DNA from 2 places in the Actinoallomurus rhizosphaericola genome. Region 2 is predicted to be linked to the other one. Evidence: riboswitches for the same ligand, from Rfam matches in the RefSeq annotation. Region 2 holds a riboswitch; the other holds the start of a gene.
The links. Region 2 has a riboswitch for ZMP and ZTP ahead of NE234_RS24905 (bifunctional 5,10-methylenetetrahydrofolate dehydrogenase/5,10-methenyltetrahydrofolate cyclohydrolase). Riboswitches for the same ligand answer to the same signal wherever they lie in the genome.
Positions count from the first base shown of each region.

Region 1: another riboswitch for ZMP and ZTP. It lies ahead of NE234_RS38940 (serine hydroxymethyltransferase); the one in region 2 lies ahead of NE234_RS24905 (bifunctional 5,10-methylenetetrahydrofolate dehydrogenase/5,10-methenyltetrahydrofolate cyclohydrolase).

Region 1 covers NZ_JAMXMW010000025.1:104,415-113,170, forward strand. The annotation lists gene pgl (6-phosphogluconolactonase) at 1-624, shown strand, start outside; gene NE234_RS38910 (class I SAM-dependent methyltransferase) at 659-1,432, opposite strand; gene NE234_RS38915 ((2Fe-2S)-binding protein) at 1,497-2,207, shown strand; gene NE234_RS38920 (hypothetical protein) at 2,286-2,744, opposite strand; gene NE234_RS38925 (glycine-rich domain-containing protein) at 2,825-3,547, opposite strand; gene NE234_RS38930 (ClpP family protease) at 3,970-4,680, opposite strand; gene NE234_RS38935 (GNAT family N-acetyltransferase) at 4,725-5,792, opposite strand; gene NE234_RS38940 (serine hydroxymethyltransferase) at 5,948-7,213, opposite strand; ZMP/ZTP riboswitch at 7,237-7,312, opposite strand; gene NE234_RS38945 (RNA polymerase-binding protein RbpA) at 7,564-7,935, opposite strand; gene secG (preprotein translocase subunit SecG) at 8,012-8,254, opposite strand; gene tpiA (triose-phosphate isomerase) at 8,384-8,756, opposite strand, start outside.
Region 2 covers NZ_JAMXMW010000011.1:265,326-274,081, forward strand. The annotation lists gene NE234_RS24870 (uracil-xanthine permease family protein) at 1-707, shown strand, start outside; gene NE234_RS24875 (NUDIX hydrolase) at 877-1,275, shown strand; gene NE234_RS24880 (sulfite exporter TauE/SafE family protein) at 1,385-2,125, opposite strand; gene NE234_RS24885 (GNAT family N-acetyltransferase) at 2,142-2,615, opposite strand; gene NE234_RS24890 (LysR family transcriptional regulator) at 2,783-3,790, opposite strand; gene NE234_RS24895 (MFS transporter) at 3,918-5,402, opposite strand; gene NE234_RS24900 (oxidoreductase) at 5,931-6,782, shown strand; ZMP/ZTP riboswitch at 6,926-7,009, shown strand; gene NE234_RS24905 (bifunctional 5,10-methylenetetrahydrofolate dehydrogenase/5,10-methenyltetrahydrofolate cyclohydrolase) at 7,033-7,911, shown strand; gene deoC (deoxyribose-phosphate aldolase) at 8,062-8,756, shown strand, end outside.

The sequences.
Region 1 (8,756 bases), on a different contig from region 2:
GAGGAGCTGGCGGCGGCCCCGGCGCGGGACGCGGTCGACTGGGGGCGCCTGGACGTCTGGTGGGGCGACGAGCGCTACCTCCCGTCCGGGCACGAGGAGCGCAACGAGACGGGCGCGCGCACGGCCCTGCTCGACCACGTCGACATCGATCCGAAGCGGATCCACCCCATGCCCTCCTCGGACTCGGGCCTGAGCCCGGAGGACGCGGCGGAGCAGTACGCCGCCGAGCTCCGGGCCGCGACCCGGCCGGAGGACCACGGGGTGGTCCCGTCGTTCGACGTGCTGATGCTCGGCCTGGGCCCGGACTCCCATGTGGCCTCGCTGTTCCCCGGCATGCCGGCGCTGTACGAGGAGGAGCGCCCGGTCGTCGCCGTGCACGGCGCGCCCAAGCCGCCGCCGACCCGCATCAGCCTGACCATGCCCGCGCTCCGTACGGCGCGTGAGGTCTGGATCATCGCGGCAGGCGAGTCGAAGGCCCGCGCGGTGCACCTCGCGCTGTCCGACGCGGGCCCCGTCCAGGTCCCCGGCGCGGGCGCTCGCGGGCGGCAGCGCACGCTGTTCCTGCTCGACCGGGCGGCCGCGAGCCAGCTGCCGCCCGGGATGGACCGCATCGCCTCACCCTGAGGCAGGAGCCGCATCGAGGGGTCCTCATCCGGTCTCAGCCGCCGGTTGAGGACCCCTCGGGCGTTCTGCGCAGCAGGGTGAGCATCCGCCAGGCCTCGGGAGAATCCAGCGCCACGCCCGGGTCGAAGTCGCCGAACTGCGCCTCGACGGTCAGTCCCCCGGCGAGGCGGAGGGCGGCCTCCAGCTCGGTCGCCGTCCAGAACCGGTAGGGCACCACGCCCTGGATCACATCGCCGCCGTCGATCGCGATCGTCACGTGGTCGTGGACGATCTGCGTGATCGGATCCAGCTGATCCGACGGCTCGCCCCACCGTACGCGGGCGCTGACGCCGTCCTTCTCCACCGCCCACGCCGCGGAGACGCGGGGCGTCTCGCTGAGCCGGTCGGCCGGATGGCTCATCTCGATCACCGCCAGCCCGTCGTCGGCGAGGTGCGCGGCGACGCACCGCAGGTAGGCGACGAGGGCGTCCAGCGTCATCAGGTGCGCCGTCGAGTCGAGCATGGTGATGACGAGGTCGAAGCGGCGTCCGAGCCGGAAGTCGGTCATGTCGCCCTCGACGACCTCCAGCGGCAGCCCGCTCCCCCGCTCCCGGGCGTACGCGCACATCGCCGGGCTGAGGTCGAGGGCGGTCGCCGCCACCCCCCGGCGGGCGAACTCCCGTGCGTGCTCGGCCGGACCCGCGGCCAGTTCGAGGACGTCGCGCGCGTCACCGGCCCAGCGCCGCAGCACGTCCACTTCGGCGCGCACGTCGCGGAACGAACAGGCCAGTTCGTACGCCCATGGATGGTCGTAGATCACAGTTCCCATGCTCCCAGACCCGCGGGGTGGCGCGGTTTGACCGGTCCCCGTGGCCCCGGCAGGCTCGTCGGCGATGGAACTCCCCGAGCACGCGACGACGGACGACGCCCTGGCCGACGTGGCCGGGATCGGGCCGTACTTCGCCGTCGACACCGACCCCGGCATCACCGACCATCCGCTGTGGCGGCCGCTGACCGCTCTGTACGGTCCCGCCCCGACCACGCCGCACGGCCCGGCGCTGCCCGACCAAGTCGCGAACGTGCGCGTGCGCCTGGGCACGGCCGAGGAGCGGGTGGCGGCGTCCCTGTTCTTCCAGGGCGTCGCGGGCCGCCTGTGGTCCCCGGCGCTGGCGACCGCCGTCCTCCACGGTCGCGTTCCGGAGCTCGATCCGGCCGGAACATACTGGCGCGCCGCCTCCCCCGGTCCGGTCGTGCTCGCGGCGCCGGGCGCACCGGCCCTCCCCGGGAACGCGACCGCCCTGCGCCGCGTCATCGTGGACGGCCACCTGGTCCCGCTGGTGCGCGCCGTCCGCGCGGTGACGCCGGTCGCGGAGGGCCTGTTGTGGGGCAACGCCGCGTCCGCCCTCGTCGGCGCGCTCACCGTCCTGACCATGGCCCGCCCCCGGTGTGCCGGAACGGCGTCCCGGCTGGTCGGGGAGCTGCTGAGGACGCCGCTGCTCGGGGCGGCCGGCGACTTCGGCCCGCGCGGCTTCCGCCGCCGGAGTTGCTGCCTGTACTACCGGGTCCCCGGCGGCGGCAAGTGCGCCGACTGCGCCCTGACATGAGAGACCGTGATCGCCGCTACACGCGAGGCACAGAGCTGATGTAGCAGGCGGGGCCGGCGGTGGAGTCGTCGTGGCCGGCTACTGGAAGCTGTAGACGTGCTGGTCGGTGGAGCAACGGTTGTCCGGACAGGCTCTAGTGTTCTCGGTGACCTGCTTGGTCGTGAAGTCCGCGTGGAAACGGGCCTTGACAAAGGTGACGTCGGGCGAGCAATCCGGGTGAGCCGGGGTGAGTGTGCAGGGGCCGGGCGGCGGGTCGTCGGACGTGCCCCGGAGCATGGTCGTCGTGTGTACGACCGGCGGGTCGTTCGTCCAGCACACGTAGTCCCTGAGCTGCTGGTTGGCGTTGTTCCACGACGCGTAGGAACGAATCCAGACCTGGCACTGCTCGGCGTCGCCGGTCAGGTGCCGGGCGGCTGCGGGGAGCGCAGCTGTCTGGGCCGTCGGCGTCAGGGGCACCGCCCGCGTCTGAGTGGCGGGGATGGCGAGCAGGCCGATGGCTGCGGACAGGGCAGCCGCAGAGGCGGTTGAGAGCTTCATTGCGGTACCACCTGAGATCGGGGAATTGAACACTTCGAATGCCGGGGGGCTGACCGGGCCCTCGGTGCTGTCTTGGGGTATCAGTACGTGAGGACGACGCAACCGTTTGCGCCCGGAAAGCCGCGCCGGAAGGGGGCAGGAGCCGAGTCGGCACCGTTTCCGCCTCGGCCGGTGCCGGCGGGGCAGGCGTTGGACACCCCTGCGCCGGGCGCACCTCCGGGACCTCCCGTGTCTTTGACTCCGGCCGTGCCGTCCTGGCCGAAGTTGTGACCGGCATCGTCGCCGACGCACCAGGTGGCCTTCATTCCTCCCGCGCCGCCGGCGTTGCCATGGCCGCCCGGGCCGGTATGGCCACCGCCACCGGCATCGGCGCTGGCGCCGCCGGCGTTGGGGTAGGCGACGGAGGAGGCCGTCCCGGAGAGGCCGTCGCCGTTCGGCGCGGCACCGCCGGCGCCAACGGTGATGGTCATCGTGTCACCGGGATGTACGGCCAGGGTGCAGAACGAGGTGGCGCCCCCGCCCCCGCCGCTGCCGGAGGGCAGGTAGGCGTCGTTGCGGGTCCCCATGCTGCCGCCTCCCCCGGCACCGGTCAGGACGACCCTGATCCGGGACACCCGGGTGGGCACGGTAAAGGTGGTCGTGCCCGGTGCGGCGTAGACCCTTCGGGTCTCGGCGTGGGCGGGAACGGCCCCGGCCAGCGGCAGCACCACCCCGGCCGCCGCCGCGACGTTTACGACGCCTCCACGGACGCGACACAACAGGTCGCCCCTACGGCGGCCGGGCTGCCGGATGTTGGTGTGCATGCGCGCCCTCTTACTTCCATTACCGGTGGTGTCCAGATCGCTACAGGGAATCATAATCACTCAAGGCATCTATGCGACTACGTTCCGAGACGAGTCGGAGCAGGGCGGCACCGCCACATCGACACGGACGGCCGATCACCATGCGACCTCGGCGAACACCTGGCCCGCGTGGCGGTACGCGTTGTCGAGCACATCGGCGTGGCCTTGCCCGCTGACACCAGGCTCCCTATCGGCTGACCGAACGGTCCTTACTACGCGGCTCGTCGTAGCTTCGGGAGTTCCGGGCCGTGACCGGGCAGGACCAGAGGCCCGGGGCGACCTCGGCGGACGACCGATCACGCCAAGCGGATCCCACCCGTACTCCTTAGCGCGGCCTTTCGTTCGCCTGCTACATCAGCTCCGGCACACCGCCGCAAGGCGGCCTATGGCCGTGCCACGACGGTGTGGACCAGGCCGTAGGCGACCGCCTCGTCGGCGGTGAGGAGGCGGCCCTCCCGCGCGTCCGCACGGATGTCGTCGGCCTCGCGGCCCGTAGTCTCGGCGAGCCGGAGGTAGAAGGCGTCGACGAGGCGCCGGTGCTCCTCCTCCCGCGCCGCGACGTCCGTGGCGCCGCCGGCCGTGAGGCCCGCTCTGGGCTCGGCCAGTCGCAGCACCGCGTGGGGCGTCATCTCGCGCCGTCGCGCGGCGGTGAGCACGGCGAGCGGTGGCCCGCCGACCTGGCCGATGACGAGGACGTGGACCGGGCAGGTGACCGCGGCCACGGTGTCCGCGGCGGCGAACGCCGCCTCGAGATCCCCGTCCGGGGTCTGCAGGTGCAGCCGGACCGCCTCGTCCCCCGCGGCGGCGAGCGTCACGAGCCTCGCGCACACCTCCGAGGCGCGCGTGCCGTCCAGACGGCCGGTGGCCAGGATGATCCGGTGCTCCAGCAACCGGTCGCCGAGCGGATCGGCCTCGCCTGACGGGAACGACCCGCCCGGCGAGAGTGGCCCGCCCGGCGGGAGCGGTTCTCCCGGCGGGAGCGGCCCGCCCGGCGGGAACGGTTTCCCTGGCGGAGACGGCCGCTCGGGCCGGGACGGCTCTGACGGGCGGGCCGGGTCGCCGGGGAACTCCGGCGGAAAGGGCGGCATCGTCATGCGGGCACCTCCTCCACGGGCTCCCTACGACGATAGCCGCCGCGTCACCGCGCCGACCGGACCCGCACCGCTCGCGGGTCGTCCGTACGGCCGGGGCCGAGGGCGATCCGCGCTTCGAGCAGCCGCGGATCGTCGGACGCGCGGAAGCGCCCGCCGAGGCCGCCGAGCAGTGCGCGCACGCGGGTGTTGTCCGCGAGCATCGTGGCGCGGACCTCGGCCAGCCCCTGTTCGTGCGCCACGGCGACCAGGTGACGCGCCAGGGCCGCCCCGATGCCCCTGCCCTGCCAGCCGTCTTCGACGAGGAACGCCAGTTCGCCGACTCCGGGGTCCAGCGTGTACATCAGGTGGGCGAGCGCGAGGATCGACCCGTCGGGGCCCTCCGCGGCCATGGTGAGACCGTGCGCCCGGTCGCAGAAGACCCGCAGGAGCCGCTCCGGGATGTCCGACCGCGCGCTGAAATAGCGCCGCCGCCGGCTCTCGAGCGAGCACCGGGCGTGCAGGTCCCGTACCGCCTCCGCGTCGAGCGGCGTCAGCGGCCGTACGGTGATCTCGGTGCCGTCTCCGAGGACCAGCCGCTGCCGGGTCGGCGCCGAGCCGTGGGACGGGAGCAGCGAGCGGACCAGCGCGTTGGCCCGGGCGATCTCGGTGAGCGTGAACGGCAGACCCTCGCGGTGCAGGAGGACTCCGTGGAGGTGCCCCGCGGAGACGATGACCGTCGTCGGATCCGGGTGGTCGTCGAGGGCGGCGGGGCCGGCCACCCATTCGGCGCCGTCGGCGCGGAGCAGTTCGGCGAGGATCTCCGGCAGGGCACGCGGGTTCGACCGCAGGCGGACGGCCAGGGACAGGGCGCGGCTCGGCTCGTCGATCAGTTCCTGCGGGGCCGCCGGAACGACGCTGGTCCGGCGGCCCGACGCGACCGAGACGGCCGCGGTGAGCGCCTCCGCGGTGACTCCGGTGGGCACGTCCACGACGAACTCGTCCACCACACCGTCCGCGTCGACCTGGACGGACAGGTCGAGGATGTTCGCGCCCCGGGCCGCCAGGGCGGCGGTCAGGACGGCGAGCCGGCCCGGCCGGTCGTCGATCTCGGTGCGTACGCGGAGCAGCGGCATGTCATCCCCTTCAGCGACTGAACGCGGGAAGCCTCCCGCATCACTGTTACGGGGTCGCTACATGGCCGTTTCCGCCGGATCAGCACTTCCGCCGGACAAAAGGAAAGGATCCGGCACCCTCTCGGCCGCCGGATCCTTCCTCATGGAGCGCTCGGTCAGGGCGTCGCGGCCCAGCCGGGCATCGGGAAGCCCGCGAGCAGCTCGCGGATCTCCCCGGCGATCTTGTCGAGGGTCGCCTCGTCGTCGGCCGCCGTGATCGCCTGGTCGATCGACGCCGCGACGAACGCCATGTGCTCCTCGGTGAGGCCGCGGGTCGTGATCGCGGCGGTGCCGAGGCGGATGCCCGACGGGCTCCACGGCTTGCGCGGGTCGAAGGGCACCGTGTTGAAGTTCAGTTCGATGCCCGCGCGGTCGAGCGCCTTGGCCGCCGGCTTGCCCGCGATGTCCTTGTTGGTCAGGTCGATGAGGATCAGGTGGTTGTCGGTGCCGCCGGAGACCAGGTCGAAGCCGCGCGCGGTCAGCGCCGCGGCCAGCGCCCGGGCGTTCGCCACGATCTGGCGGGCGTACGTCTTGAACTCCTCCTGCGCGGCCTCCTTCAGCGCGACCGCGATCGCGGCGGTCGTGTGGTTGTGCGGGCCGCCCTGCAGGCCGGGGAAGATCGCCTTGTCGATCGCGGTGGCGTGCTCCTCGGTCGTCATGATCATGGCGCCGCGCGGGCCGCGGAGGGTCTTGTGCGTCGTCGTGGTGATGACGTCGGCGTGTCCGACCGGGGACGGGTGCGCGCCGCCCGCGACGAGCCCGGCGATGTGCGCGATGTCCGCGGCGAGGACGGCGCCGACCTCGCGGGCGATCTCGGCGAACGCCGGGAAGTCGATCGTCCTCGGGATCGCGGTGCCGCCGCAGAAGATGAGCTTCGGGCGTTCGGCACGGGCGAGATCGCGCACCTTGTCCATGTCGACCCGGCCGGTCTCGCGGTCCACGCCGTAGCGCACCGGCCGCAGCCACTTGCCGGTGATCGACACGGGCGACCCGTGGGTGAGGTGGCCGCCGTGGGCCAGCTCCAGCGACAGGAAGGTGTCCCCCGGGTTCAGGAACGCCAGGTGGACGGCCAGGTTCGCGGGCGAGCCGGAGTACGGCTGCACGTTGGCATGGTCGGCGCCGAACAGCTCGCGCGCTCGCGCCTTGGCCAGCTCCTCGATGGGGTCGACGACCTGCTGGCCCTCGTAGTAGCGCTTGCCGGGATAGCCCTCGGAGTACTTGTTGGTCAGAACGGAGCCGGTCGCCTCCAGCACGGCGGGCGAGACGTAGTTCTCCGAGGCGATGAGGCGGACCTTGTCGTGCTGCCGGCGGGCCTCGGCCTCGATCAGCCCGGCCAGGTCGGGATCGGCGGCGGAGAGATGGGACAGCGGTGGCTGGTGCACGGGGCCTCCAGTACGGGCTCGGCTCCCAGCACCCAGGCGCGCGGTGCCAGATCTCTTCGCTCCCCGGTGGTGAACTCCACCTCATGCGCCAGTCGCGTTCCCCATCCTAACGGACCGCTCCGCCGTCGATCGGGATTCCACGCGGGACACGAGCGGCCGGAGCGGGGATCCACCACGGACGCGACCGGCCCGAATCGGGACTCACCACGGGACGCGACCGACCGGCCGGGGCGGGCATTCCCGCCGGGGACGCGACCGACCGGCCGGGACGCGGATCTCCGCCGGGGACGCGACCGGCCCGGTGCCCGCCGAGGCGGGCACCGGGCCGATCACCGCTGCGATACGCGGAGCTAGTTACGAGCGCGCTGCATCGCCGCCTGGATGGCGGCGCGCTCGGCGCGCAGCTTGGCCAGCGCCTCCTCGAGGATGGCCTCGCCGTCGGCGTCGCTACGCCGCTCCTTCACGTAGGCGAGATGCGTCTTGTAGGGCTCGTTGCGCGGCGGCGCCGGCGGGTTCTCAGGGTCCTTACCGGCGGGGAATCCGCACCGGGGGCAGTCCCACTGGTCGGGCACCGCGACGTCGGTCGCGAAACTCGGCCGGGACTCGTGCCGGTTCGCGCAGTAGAAGCTCACCCAGACGCGCGGGGCCGCCTCACCACGCTCGGCCTCTCCCATCGGGCCAGCACCGACACGGCTGCCCCGAATAGCGTTGCCACTACCCACGGACTACTCCTCGCTTCCTTTGGCCGCCGCGACGCGGGGCGCGGCGGCCGTCAACACACTGCGGGTCTTGCCGGACTCAGCCGTGGTGGCCGTGCTTGAGCAGCAGACCCAGCGCGATGATCGACGCGAACCAGATCACGCCCGTGCCGATCGTGAACCGGTCGAGGTTCCGCTCGACCACGGACGACCCGCCGAGCGACGAGCTGATGCCGCCGCCGAACAGGTCCGACAGGCCACCACCCTTCCCCTTGTGCAGGAGGACGAGCAGCACCATCAGCGCGCTCGTCAGGATGAGCACGATGGAGATTGTGATGATCACAGCAGTTCAGCGCTTTCGTGATTCACCCCGCTGCTCGCGGGGAATGTTCGCGTATTCAGGTCATCCGCTACCGAGGGTACGACGTTCCACCGCGTGGTTCAGCAGAAACGCGCAGTCTGTTGCGCAAGATCACACCGGCAGCTCGCGATACCTGCAGATCTTGACGAACTCCCCGGCGTCCAGGCTCGCTCCGCCCACGAGTGCTCCGTCGATGTCCGGCTTCGCCATGATGCCGGCGATGTTGTCGCCCTTGACGGAGCCCCCGTAGAGAACGCGGACCTGATCGGCGAGGTCTCCACTGTACAGCTCGGCCAGCCGCGTGCGGATCGCGCCGCAGACCTCCTGCGCGTCTTCGGGGGTCGCGACCTCGCCCGTGCCGATCGCCCACACCGGCTCGTACGCGATGACGACGCGCTGCGCCTGGTCGGCCGGGACCTTCTGCAGGCCGCCCTCGACCTGGGCGAGCGTGTGGGACAGGTGCTCTCCGGCCTTGCGGACCTCC
Region 2 (8,756 bases):
GGGCGGACTGGTTCGGCCTCCCGCACTTCCACGCCCCGGACTTCAAGACCTCGGCCATCCTCGTGGCGCTGCCCCCGGTGATCGCGCTGATCGCGGAGAACACCGGCCACGTCAAGGCCGTCGCCGCGATGACCGGCGCCGACCTCGACCCGTACCTCGGCCGCGCCATCGCCGCCGACGGCGCCACCACCGTGCTCGCCACCGCGGTCGGCGGCGCCCCGACCACGACGTACGCCGAGAACATCGGCGTCATGGCCGCCACGCGGATCTACTCGACCGCCGCCTACTACGTCGCCGCGATCGTCGCGATCCTCGTCGGCCTGTGCCCGAAGTTCGGCGCGCTGGTGGCCGCCACCCCCGGCGGCGTCCTCGGCGGCATCACCGTCGTGCTGTACGGCATGATCGGCCTGCTCGGCGCCAAGATCTGGATCGAGAACCGCGTCGACTTCGGCGACCCGGTCAACCTCGTGCCCGTCGCGGCCGGACTCATCCTGGCCATCGGCAACGTCACCCTGAAGATCACCGGGGACTTCCCGCTGCAGGGCATCGCCCTCGGTACCGTCGCCGTGCTGCTGGGTTACCACGTCCTGAACGCCGTCCAGCGCACCCCGCGCGACACCGGCGCGGGCATCATCGCCCCCGGCGAGCGCGACGCCGTCCCCGGCGCCCCGGAGCGCCGCCCCGGGACCGGCGGAGACGCACGATGACCCGGTAGAGGCTCGGGGCGGCCGGCGACGCGCCGGAGGGCATGAGACGCCCGCGCGGCCCCGAGCCGCCCGCCCCCGCCCGGTTCGACGCCGACCGCCGCCGAACGGCGGGTTCCCCGCTCGGTAGATTCGGGCGGGTCAGGGTCGTCCGGGGATCGGAGCAGGCGAGATGTCGGTCATCGACAAGGTGGCGTGGGTCAGGGTCGAGGACGGCAGGGTCCTCAGCACGCGTTCGCGTGGCAAGGACGCCTACTACTTCCCCGGTGGGAAGCGCGAGGCCGGGGAGAGCGACGCGCAGACCCTGGCCCGCGAGGTGCGGGAAGAACTCACCGTCCTGATCGTGCCCGAGACGGTGGCGCACCTGGGCACGTACGAGGCGCAGGCGCACGGCCACCCGGACGGCATGACGGTGCGGATGACCTGCTACACCGGCGACTACCGCGGCACCCTCGCGCCCAGCAGCGAGATCGAGGAGGTCGTCTGGCTCTCCTACGCCGACCGCGACCGGGTGTCCCCGGTCGATCAGCTCATCTTCGACGACCTGCGAGCGTCCGGCCACCTCCGCTGAGCGGCCGCGACGCCGCGTCGGCCATCTGCGCTGAGCGGTTGCGGCGCCGCGCCGGCCGACCGGTCGCCGGCGGTCGCCGACTGCCGGAGGACGCGGCGACCGCCCACGATCAGTGAGCGGTGAGCTCCCACAGGCCCTTGGCCGCCGTGGTGAGGCCGCCGGCGAGCGCGAGCAGCAGCACGAGCCGGCGCGCCCGTGCCTCCGGTATCCGGTCCGCGAGCGCCTTCCCGGCGACGGCGCCGCCCGCGATGCCGGCCGCGACCAGCAGCCAGACCGGGGAGGTGAGCCGAGGGGCGCCCTTGACCAGGAGGGACAGGGCGTTGACGGTGACGCCGTAGAACTGGGCGTTCGGCACGAACTCGCGCACCGGCCAGTCGGCGTTGACCGCGTACAGCGACATCGCGGGTCCGCCGACACCGGCCGCGGAGTTCATGAAGCCGCTGGCGGCCCCGGCGGCCAGCGCCCCGGAGGATCCGCGCAGGGCGGACAGCCGGGCGCCGTACGCCACGAGCAGCACCGCCGCGCTCACCAGCGCGCCCATCCCGGCGAGCAGCACGTCCTGCGGAAGGCGGGCGGCCACCCACGCCCCGGCGGGAACGGCGCACGCGGCCGCGGCGACCAGCGGCACCATGGCCCGCAGCCGCACCCGCCGCCATCCGTCGGCCAGGCCGATCAGGCTGATGGCGCCGGACGCCGCGTTCGACAGGAGGACCCCCTGCGCGGGGCCGAGGAGCAGCACGAGCGCGGGCGCCGCGACCAGTGCGAAGCCGATGCCCGCGAGCCGCTGCACGGACGCGCCCGCCAGGACGATCCCGCCCAGGACCAGTTCGGCCGTCCAGCCACCGCTCATGCCGCGTCCTCGCTCCTCAGCGGCCGAGGTGCTTCTCGAACCAGTGGTCGGCGTACGGGCCGTGGTTGTACGGCTCGATCTCCCGGTATCCGGCGGCGGCGTACAGGGCGCGGGCCTCGACCAGGTCGCGGCGGGTGTCGAGGCGCATCGTGCGCGCGCCGAGCCGGACGGCCGCGTCCTCCGCCGCCTCCAGCAGAGCGCGGCCGCCGCCGGTACGCCGCGCCGCCGGGAGGACGTACAGCCGGGTCAGCTCCGCGACGTCCGGGGCGATCAGCCGCAGGCCCACGCAGCCCGACGGCACCCCCTCGTACCGCCCCACCAGGAAACAGGCCAGATCGTCGCTGGGGTCCTCGGCCATCGCGGCGTCGACCTCGGCCTCGGTGGCCGGCCTGCCGTAATAGCGCGAGGCGACGTCCGTGAAGTAGGTCCGCAACAGCCCCGCCGTCCCGACCGGTTCGGGCCCGATCACCCAGGTCGCTCCAATGATCACCCGGCAACCGTACTGAGCCGTTGAGGAGACGCGAACCGATTATCGAGCCAGGACGATTTCACTGGCGTCCGCTGCCGCCTATCGGCAGTGACCGCAGTGATCATCGGAGCGCCGGCCACCGCGGGGTCGACCGGGACGAGGCACGTCAAGCCGAACGGCGGCAGACTTCACGACGTCGCGTCGGCTCCCCGGAACATGTCGTCTTCGCGTGGCAGCAGCCAGTCGTACTGTTCGGCGACCAGGCGGGTGCACTCGACGAAGGCTCTGACCTGAGGCGTGTTCTCGACGGCAGGTGCGATCATCATGGCCCAGCTGAACACCGGCACAGGCTCGACGAGCGGGCGGAACACCACGTCGGCAGGCGGTTCGTTCCAGCGCGTCGTCGGTGTGACGCAGAGCCTCTCGCGCAGCACGTCCGCCGCGCCGTGCGGGCCGTAAGTGACGCCCGGCCACCTGCGCACTCGGATGCCCGCCTGCCGGCAGAACTGCGCGACGAACTCGACCCACTCGACGGCCACCTCTTCGGTGGGCAGCAACAGCTCAAAGTCGGCCAGCCGCGCCACCGGCACGACCTCCAGATCCGCGAGCGGATGGTCGGCGGCCATGCCCAGAATGATCGTCTCGCGCCGGATCACCTCGGCCCGAATCTCGATCGGACAGTGGGTGGCCAGCCCGAGCAGCACGTCGAGGCGGCCCTCCTGCAGGGCCACCAGGCCGTGGGTGACGCCCTCCTCGATCTGCAACACCGGTATCCGCGGGTGCAGTTGCCGGAAGTGGCGCAGCAGGACCGCCCCGGTCTGCAGGCCGCTGGAGGAGATGTCGACCCGCAGCGAGCGCTGATACCCGTCGTCGCCGGCCCGCTGGGCGGCCTTGAGCGCGTCCTCGGCCGCGGCGATCGACTGCCGCGCGGGGCCGAGCATCGCCTGACCCGCGGAGGTCAGCCGCACGCTGCGGGTGGTGCGCTCGAACAGCTTGACGCCGAGCTGGTGTTCGAGTTGCTGGATGATGCGGCTCAGCGCCTGCTGCGAGACATAAAGCCGCCGGGCGGCCCCGGAGAAACTCAGGTCCTCCGCCACGGCGACGAAATACCGGAGATGCTTGAGTTCCGGTCCCATGTCAACTGGCAACTTTACCCACCAGGCATGATCGGTGCCACCGACCTTCCCGACGGCCACGGCCAGGGCACACCCGCAGTCGCATCGACCCGGAAGCCGGCGCAGGTCACGGGAGCCGCCGAGTGGACGAGGCCTTCGTCGCGCGGCCGGGGGCGGGCTTATTTCACGGAGGTGCTCAGGAGGGGGTCTACGCCGTCGCCGCCTGCTCTTGTTCTTCGGCGACCGCCTCGGGGGCGTCCATCCGGCCGAGGAGGGTGACGACCGCGCCGAGCAGTGTGATGACGGTACCGACGATGGCGCCGACGTGCAGGGCGGGGATGTAGTCGTCCGGGTCGGTCCTGCCGTCGAGCGAGGCGCTCACGCCGGTGGCCACCAGGGCGAGGCCGAGCCCACCGCCGACCTGGAGGGAGGTCTGCTGGATGCCGGCCGCCAGACCCTGCCGTGAGATGCCGACCCCGGTCACACCGCCGATGGCGTAGGTCGGGTAGGCGTTGCCCACGCCGAGACCCAGGCAGATGATCGATGAAGGCAGCAGCACGGTGGCGTAGCCGGTGTCGACGTCGACAAGGGCCAGCATGAGGAATCCGACGGCGACCAGGAACAGGCCGGCGAGGCTGCCGGTGATGCGCATGCCGTAGCGGCGGATGAGGGCCGGCGCCATGTAGCGGGATACGAGGGCGGACACCACTGCCGCCGGCAGCAGCGCCAGACCGGTCTTCAGCGGCGAGTAGTGCAGAACCTCCTGCGTGTAGAGGGTGACCACGTAGGAGTAGCCGAACGGGGCGGCCAGCACGGCCAGCGATGAGATGTCGGCGTTGCGGAGGGTCGGCATCCGGAAGATTCCCAGAGGCAGGAGGGGATCGGGGTGCTTGGCCTCGTTGACGACGAACGCGATCAGCAGGACCACGGCGGCGACCGCGGAGGCGATGACCAGAGGCACCGGGACGGTGGGGTCGGCGATCTGCGTGACGGCGAACGCGATGAGCAGTAGACCGGCGGTGCCGAGCACGCCGCCGAGCAGATCGTAGCTGCGCGAGCGGTCAATGGTCTCGGTGCTGCGGGGGATGACGCGGACCGCGATGATCAGTGTGGCGGCCACGATCGGGACCTTCACGAAGAAGATCCATCGCCAGTTGAGCAGGTCGGTGAGGACGCCGCCGAGGATCAGTCCGGCGGAGAACCCGGAGGCGGCGGCCGCGGAGAAGACACCGAAGGCGCGGTTGCGCTCAGGGCCCTCGGCGAACGTGCCGGCGATGATCGCGACGCTGGAGGGCACGGTGAGAGCGGCGCCGATGCCCTGGATGGCGCGGGCGAGGATGACCACGACCGCGTTCGGCGAGAGCCCGGCGACCAGTGACATGACGCCGAAGACGGTCAGGCCGAAGAGGAAGACGCGGCGGGCGCCCAGCAGGTCGGCGGCGCGGCCACCGAAGAGAAGGAAGCCGGCGTAGGTGAGGACGTAGGCGTTGACGGTCCACTGCACGCCGGACGTGGACAAGTCGAGGCTTCTGCGAATGTCGGGGAGCGCGACCTGAGTGATGGACAGATCCAGAGCGTCGAGCAGGATCGCCGTGGACACCACGAGCAGGACCAACGAGGAGTGCCGGCCGGCTCGCTTCTCGGAAGGGACGCCCCTGACACCGCCGCCGGCCGAGGCCGTGCCCTGACTCATGACAGTTCCTCGTTCACGATATTCCCTCGGTTCCGATTGTCATCAATTGAATGTCGGTTGCTGGAGAAGGTATAGGCAGAAGTGCATGGTGGGGGTGGCGCCCGTGCGGCCAAGGTGAAATGGGGGCTCCTACGCTAGCGGCCTGATCGGCCGTGCACACCACCCACATGACACGGTTTCGGTGTGAATTAACACGGGATCATTGTTATTCGCGGGCACGGCGACGGGAGCGCGGCCGGCCGGCGGGAGCACGGCGCCCCGACCGTAGCGACTTGAGAGTCGCGCTCAGGTCGAGCGCCGAACCGAGCGGGATCGTCGACGCCTGTTAGGTCTTGACCGAGGCTTCATCTCAACAAGCGGTGGGCGTCGACCCACAATTAAGTTGGATCAATCTCCTCCGCGGATATCCGCTCGGGGTGACGGCCTCTGAGTAACCTGACCCGGGAAGTTCGTCAGTCGATTGGCGTGAGGCGACGGTGGAAATGCCGTGGTCGTGTCGCCGTCTATCGCGAACAAGGGGACCTGACAATGGCAGAGACCAGTGATGGCCGGGTCTGGCTGATCACCGGCACGTCCAGTGGCCTGGGGAGGGCGCTCGCCGAGGCGGTGGTGGCCCGGGGCGACCGCCTTGTGGCGGCGGTGCGGCGGCCGGAGACCAACGATGACCTGGTGGCCGAGGCGCCAGACCGGGTCAAGGTGGTCAGGACGGACGTGACCTCGACGAAGGACGTGCACGAGGTCGTCGAGGCCGCCGCGCAGGGGTTCGGCCGCATCGACGCCGTGGTCAACAACGCGGGCTTCGGCCTGCTCGGCGGCGTTGAGGAGGCCACCGAGGACCAGATCAGGTCGCAGCTCGAGGTGAACACCTTTGGCGTCTTCAACGTGACCCGCGCCGTGCTCCCGGTGCTGAGGGCCCAGCGCTCCGGGCACATCTTCATGATCTCCTCGGTCGCCGGCCAGTTCGGCGCGCCTGGCCTTGCCTGGTACGACGCGAGCAAGTTCGCCTTGGAGGGCTTCTCCGAGGCGCTGGCCGCGGAGGTGCGGCCGATCGGCGCCAAGGTAACGATCATCGAACCGGGTAACTTTCGTACCAAGTGGGCGGGTGACTCGATGGTGATGGCCGCGGCGCGGATCGGGGACTACGCGCCGTCCATCGACCCGGTTCGCGCGTTGTTCTCCGGGCTCAACGGCAACCAGCCCGGCGACCCGGCGAAGGCCGCCCAGACCATCATCCGAATGCTCGATGAGCCCGAGCCGCCGCTGCGGCTGGTGCTCGGCGGCGACGCTCTCGAGCTGATCCGCCAGAAGCTGGCCCGGCAGACGGCGGAGCTGGACAAGTGGGAGTCGGTCACCTTCTCCACCGACTTCGACAAGGCCTGACACGGCGAGGCGTCCGGTCTGACATGACGGCGGCCGGCGCGAGAGTGCCCGGTGTGGCATGACGGCGCGGGAGCGGTATCACCGGCGCCCACTGCCGCCTATCGGCAGTGGCCGCCAGTGATCATCGAGGGGCGGTACGGTACGACTCGGGTCGCGACTGGCGCTGAGGTGGAGCACCACCGGGGAGCGGCCCGCACACATGTTGGTCGTGCGCCTGGGCCGAGTCACTTCGACCGTTCAGGAGCAGCCCATGACCCAGCCGCAGACCGCCCGTCTCATGGACGGCACCGGCCCGGCCCGCCGCATCGTCGAGCGCAGCGCCGCCAGGGCCGCGTGGATCACCCGGGAGGCCGGCACGCCGCCGTGCCTGGCGACCGTGCTGGTCGGCGACGACCCCGCGTCCGTGACGTACGTCCGCATGAAGCGCGCCCGGTGCGAGAAGGCCGGCATCGCCTCGCGGCACGTGGGACTGCCGGCCACGACCACCACGGCCGAACTGGTCGACGCCGTCACCGCCCTTTCGCAGGACCCCGGGGTGCACGGCATCCTGCTGCAGCACCCGGCCGGGCCGCACATCGACGAGCGCGCCGCGTTCGAGGCCATCGCGCCGCACAAGGACGTCGACGGTCTCACCCTGCAGTCGTTCGGCGCGATGAGCTTCGGGCTGCCGGGCTTCGCGTCCTGCACCCCCGGCGGCATCATGCGGCTGCTGGAGGAGTACGGCGTCGACCTGGCCGGCCGGCACGCCGTGGTGGTCGGCCGCAGCGCCATCCTCGGCAGGCCGGTCGGGATGATGCTGCTGGCCGGGGACGCCACGGTCACGTACTGCCACTCGCGCACCGCCGGCCTGGCCTCGATCGTGCGGCAGGCCGACATCCTGGTCGCCGCCGTCGGCCGGCCGCGGTTCATCCGGGGCGAGGACGTCAAGCCCGGAGCCGTCGTGATCGACGCCGGGTCCAACCCCGGCAACGTCGGGGACGTGGACTTCGAGACCGCCCGGACCCGCGCGGGCCTCATCACCCCCGTGCCCGGCGGCGTCGGCCCCATGACGATCGCCGTCCTGCTCGAGCAGACCGTTGACGCGGCGGCCCGCCAACTCGGCGTGGACCTCGGTGAAGAGACGGGGTGAGCGCACGCCTGCGGCTCTGAGGCCGGTCGTCGTGGTGTTGCCGTCCGTTATGCGTAGGTTGTTGAATCTTGGGGGATCGCGCGACTCCCGGTGGTCAACATCCGCACGGCGGCGCTTATCCTCGATCGACACTCGAACACAGGGGGAGACGTGCCTGACCTGTCGACCTTCGCGGACACGGCCGTATCACCGGCCGAGCTCCGCGGCTTCCTGCACGGTCTGCCGCCGGTGGACCAGGTGGGAGCGGAGGAGCGGGCCGCGCGGTTGGCGACCCGTTCGATCAAGAAGTCGGCGAAGGCGTACGCGATCGACCTGGCGATCTCGATGGTCGATCTGACGACGCTCGAGGGCGCGGACACCCCCGGCAAGGTGCGGGCCCTGTGCGCGAAGGCGGCCCATCCGGACCCGGCCGACGCGAGCGCGCCGAAGGTCGCGGCGGTCTGCGTCTACTCCGATCTCGTCGGCGAGGCGGTGCGCGCCCTGGACGGCACGGGGATCGGGGTCGCGAGCGTCGCGACCGCGTTCCCGTCGGGGCGGGCGCCGCTCGACGCCAAGCTCGCCGACACCCGCCGGGCGATCGACGACGGCGCCTCCGAGATCGACATGGTGATCGACCGCGGCGCGTTCCTCGCCGGCGATTACCGCAAGGTGTCCGACGAGATCGTCGCGGTCAAGGCCGAGTGCGGCGACGCGCACCTGAAGGTCATCCTGGAGACCGGCGAACTGGCCACCTACGACAACGTACGGCGCGCGTCGTGGCTGGCGATGCTGGCCGGCGCCGACTTCATCAAGACGAGCACGGGCAAGGTGAGCCCGGCCGCCACCCTGCCGGTCACCCTGGTCAT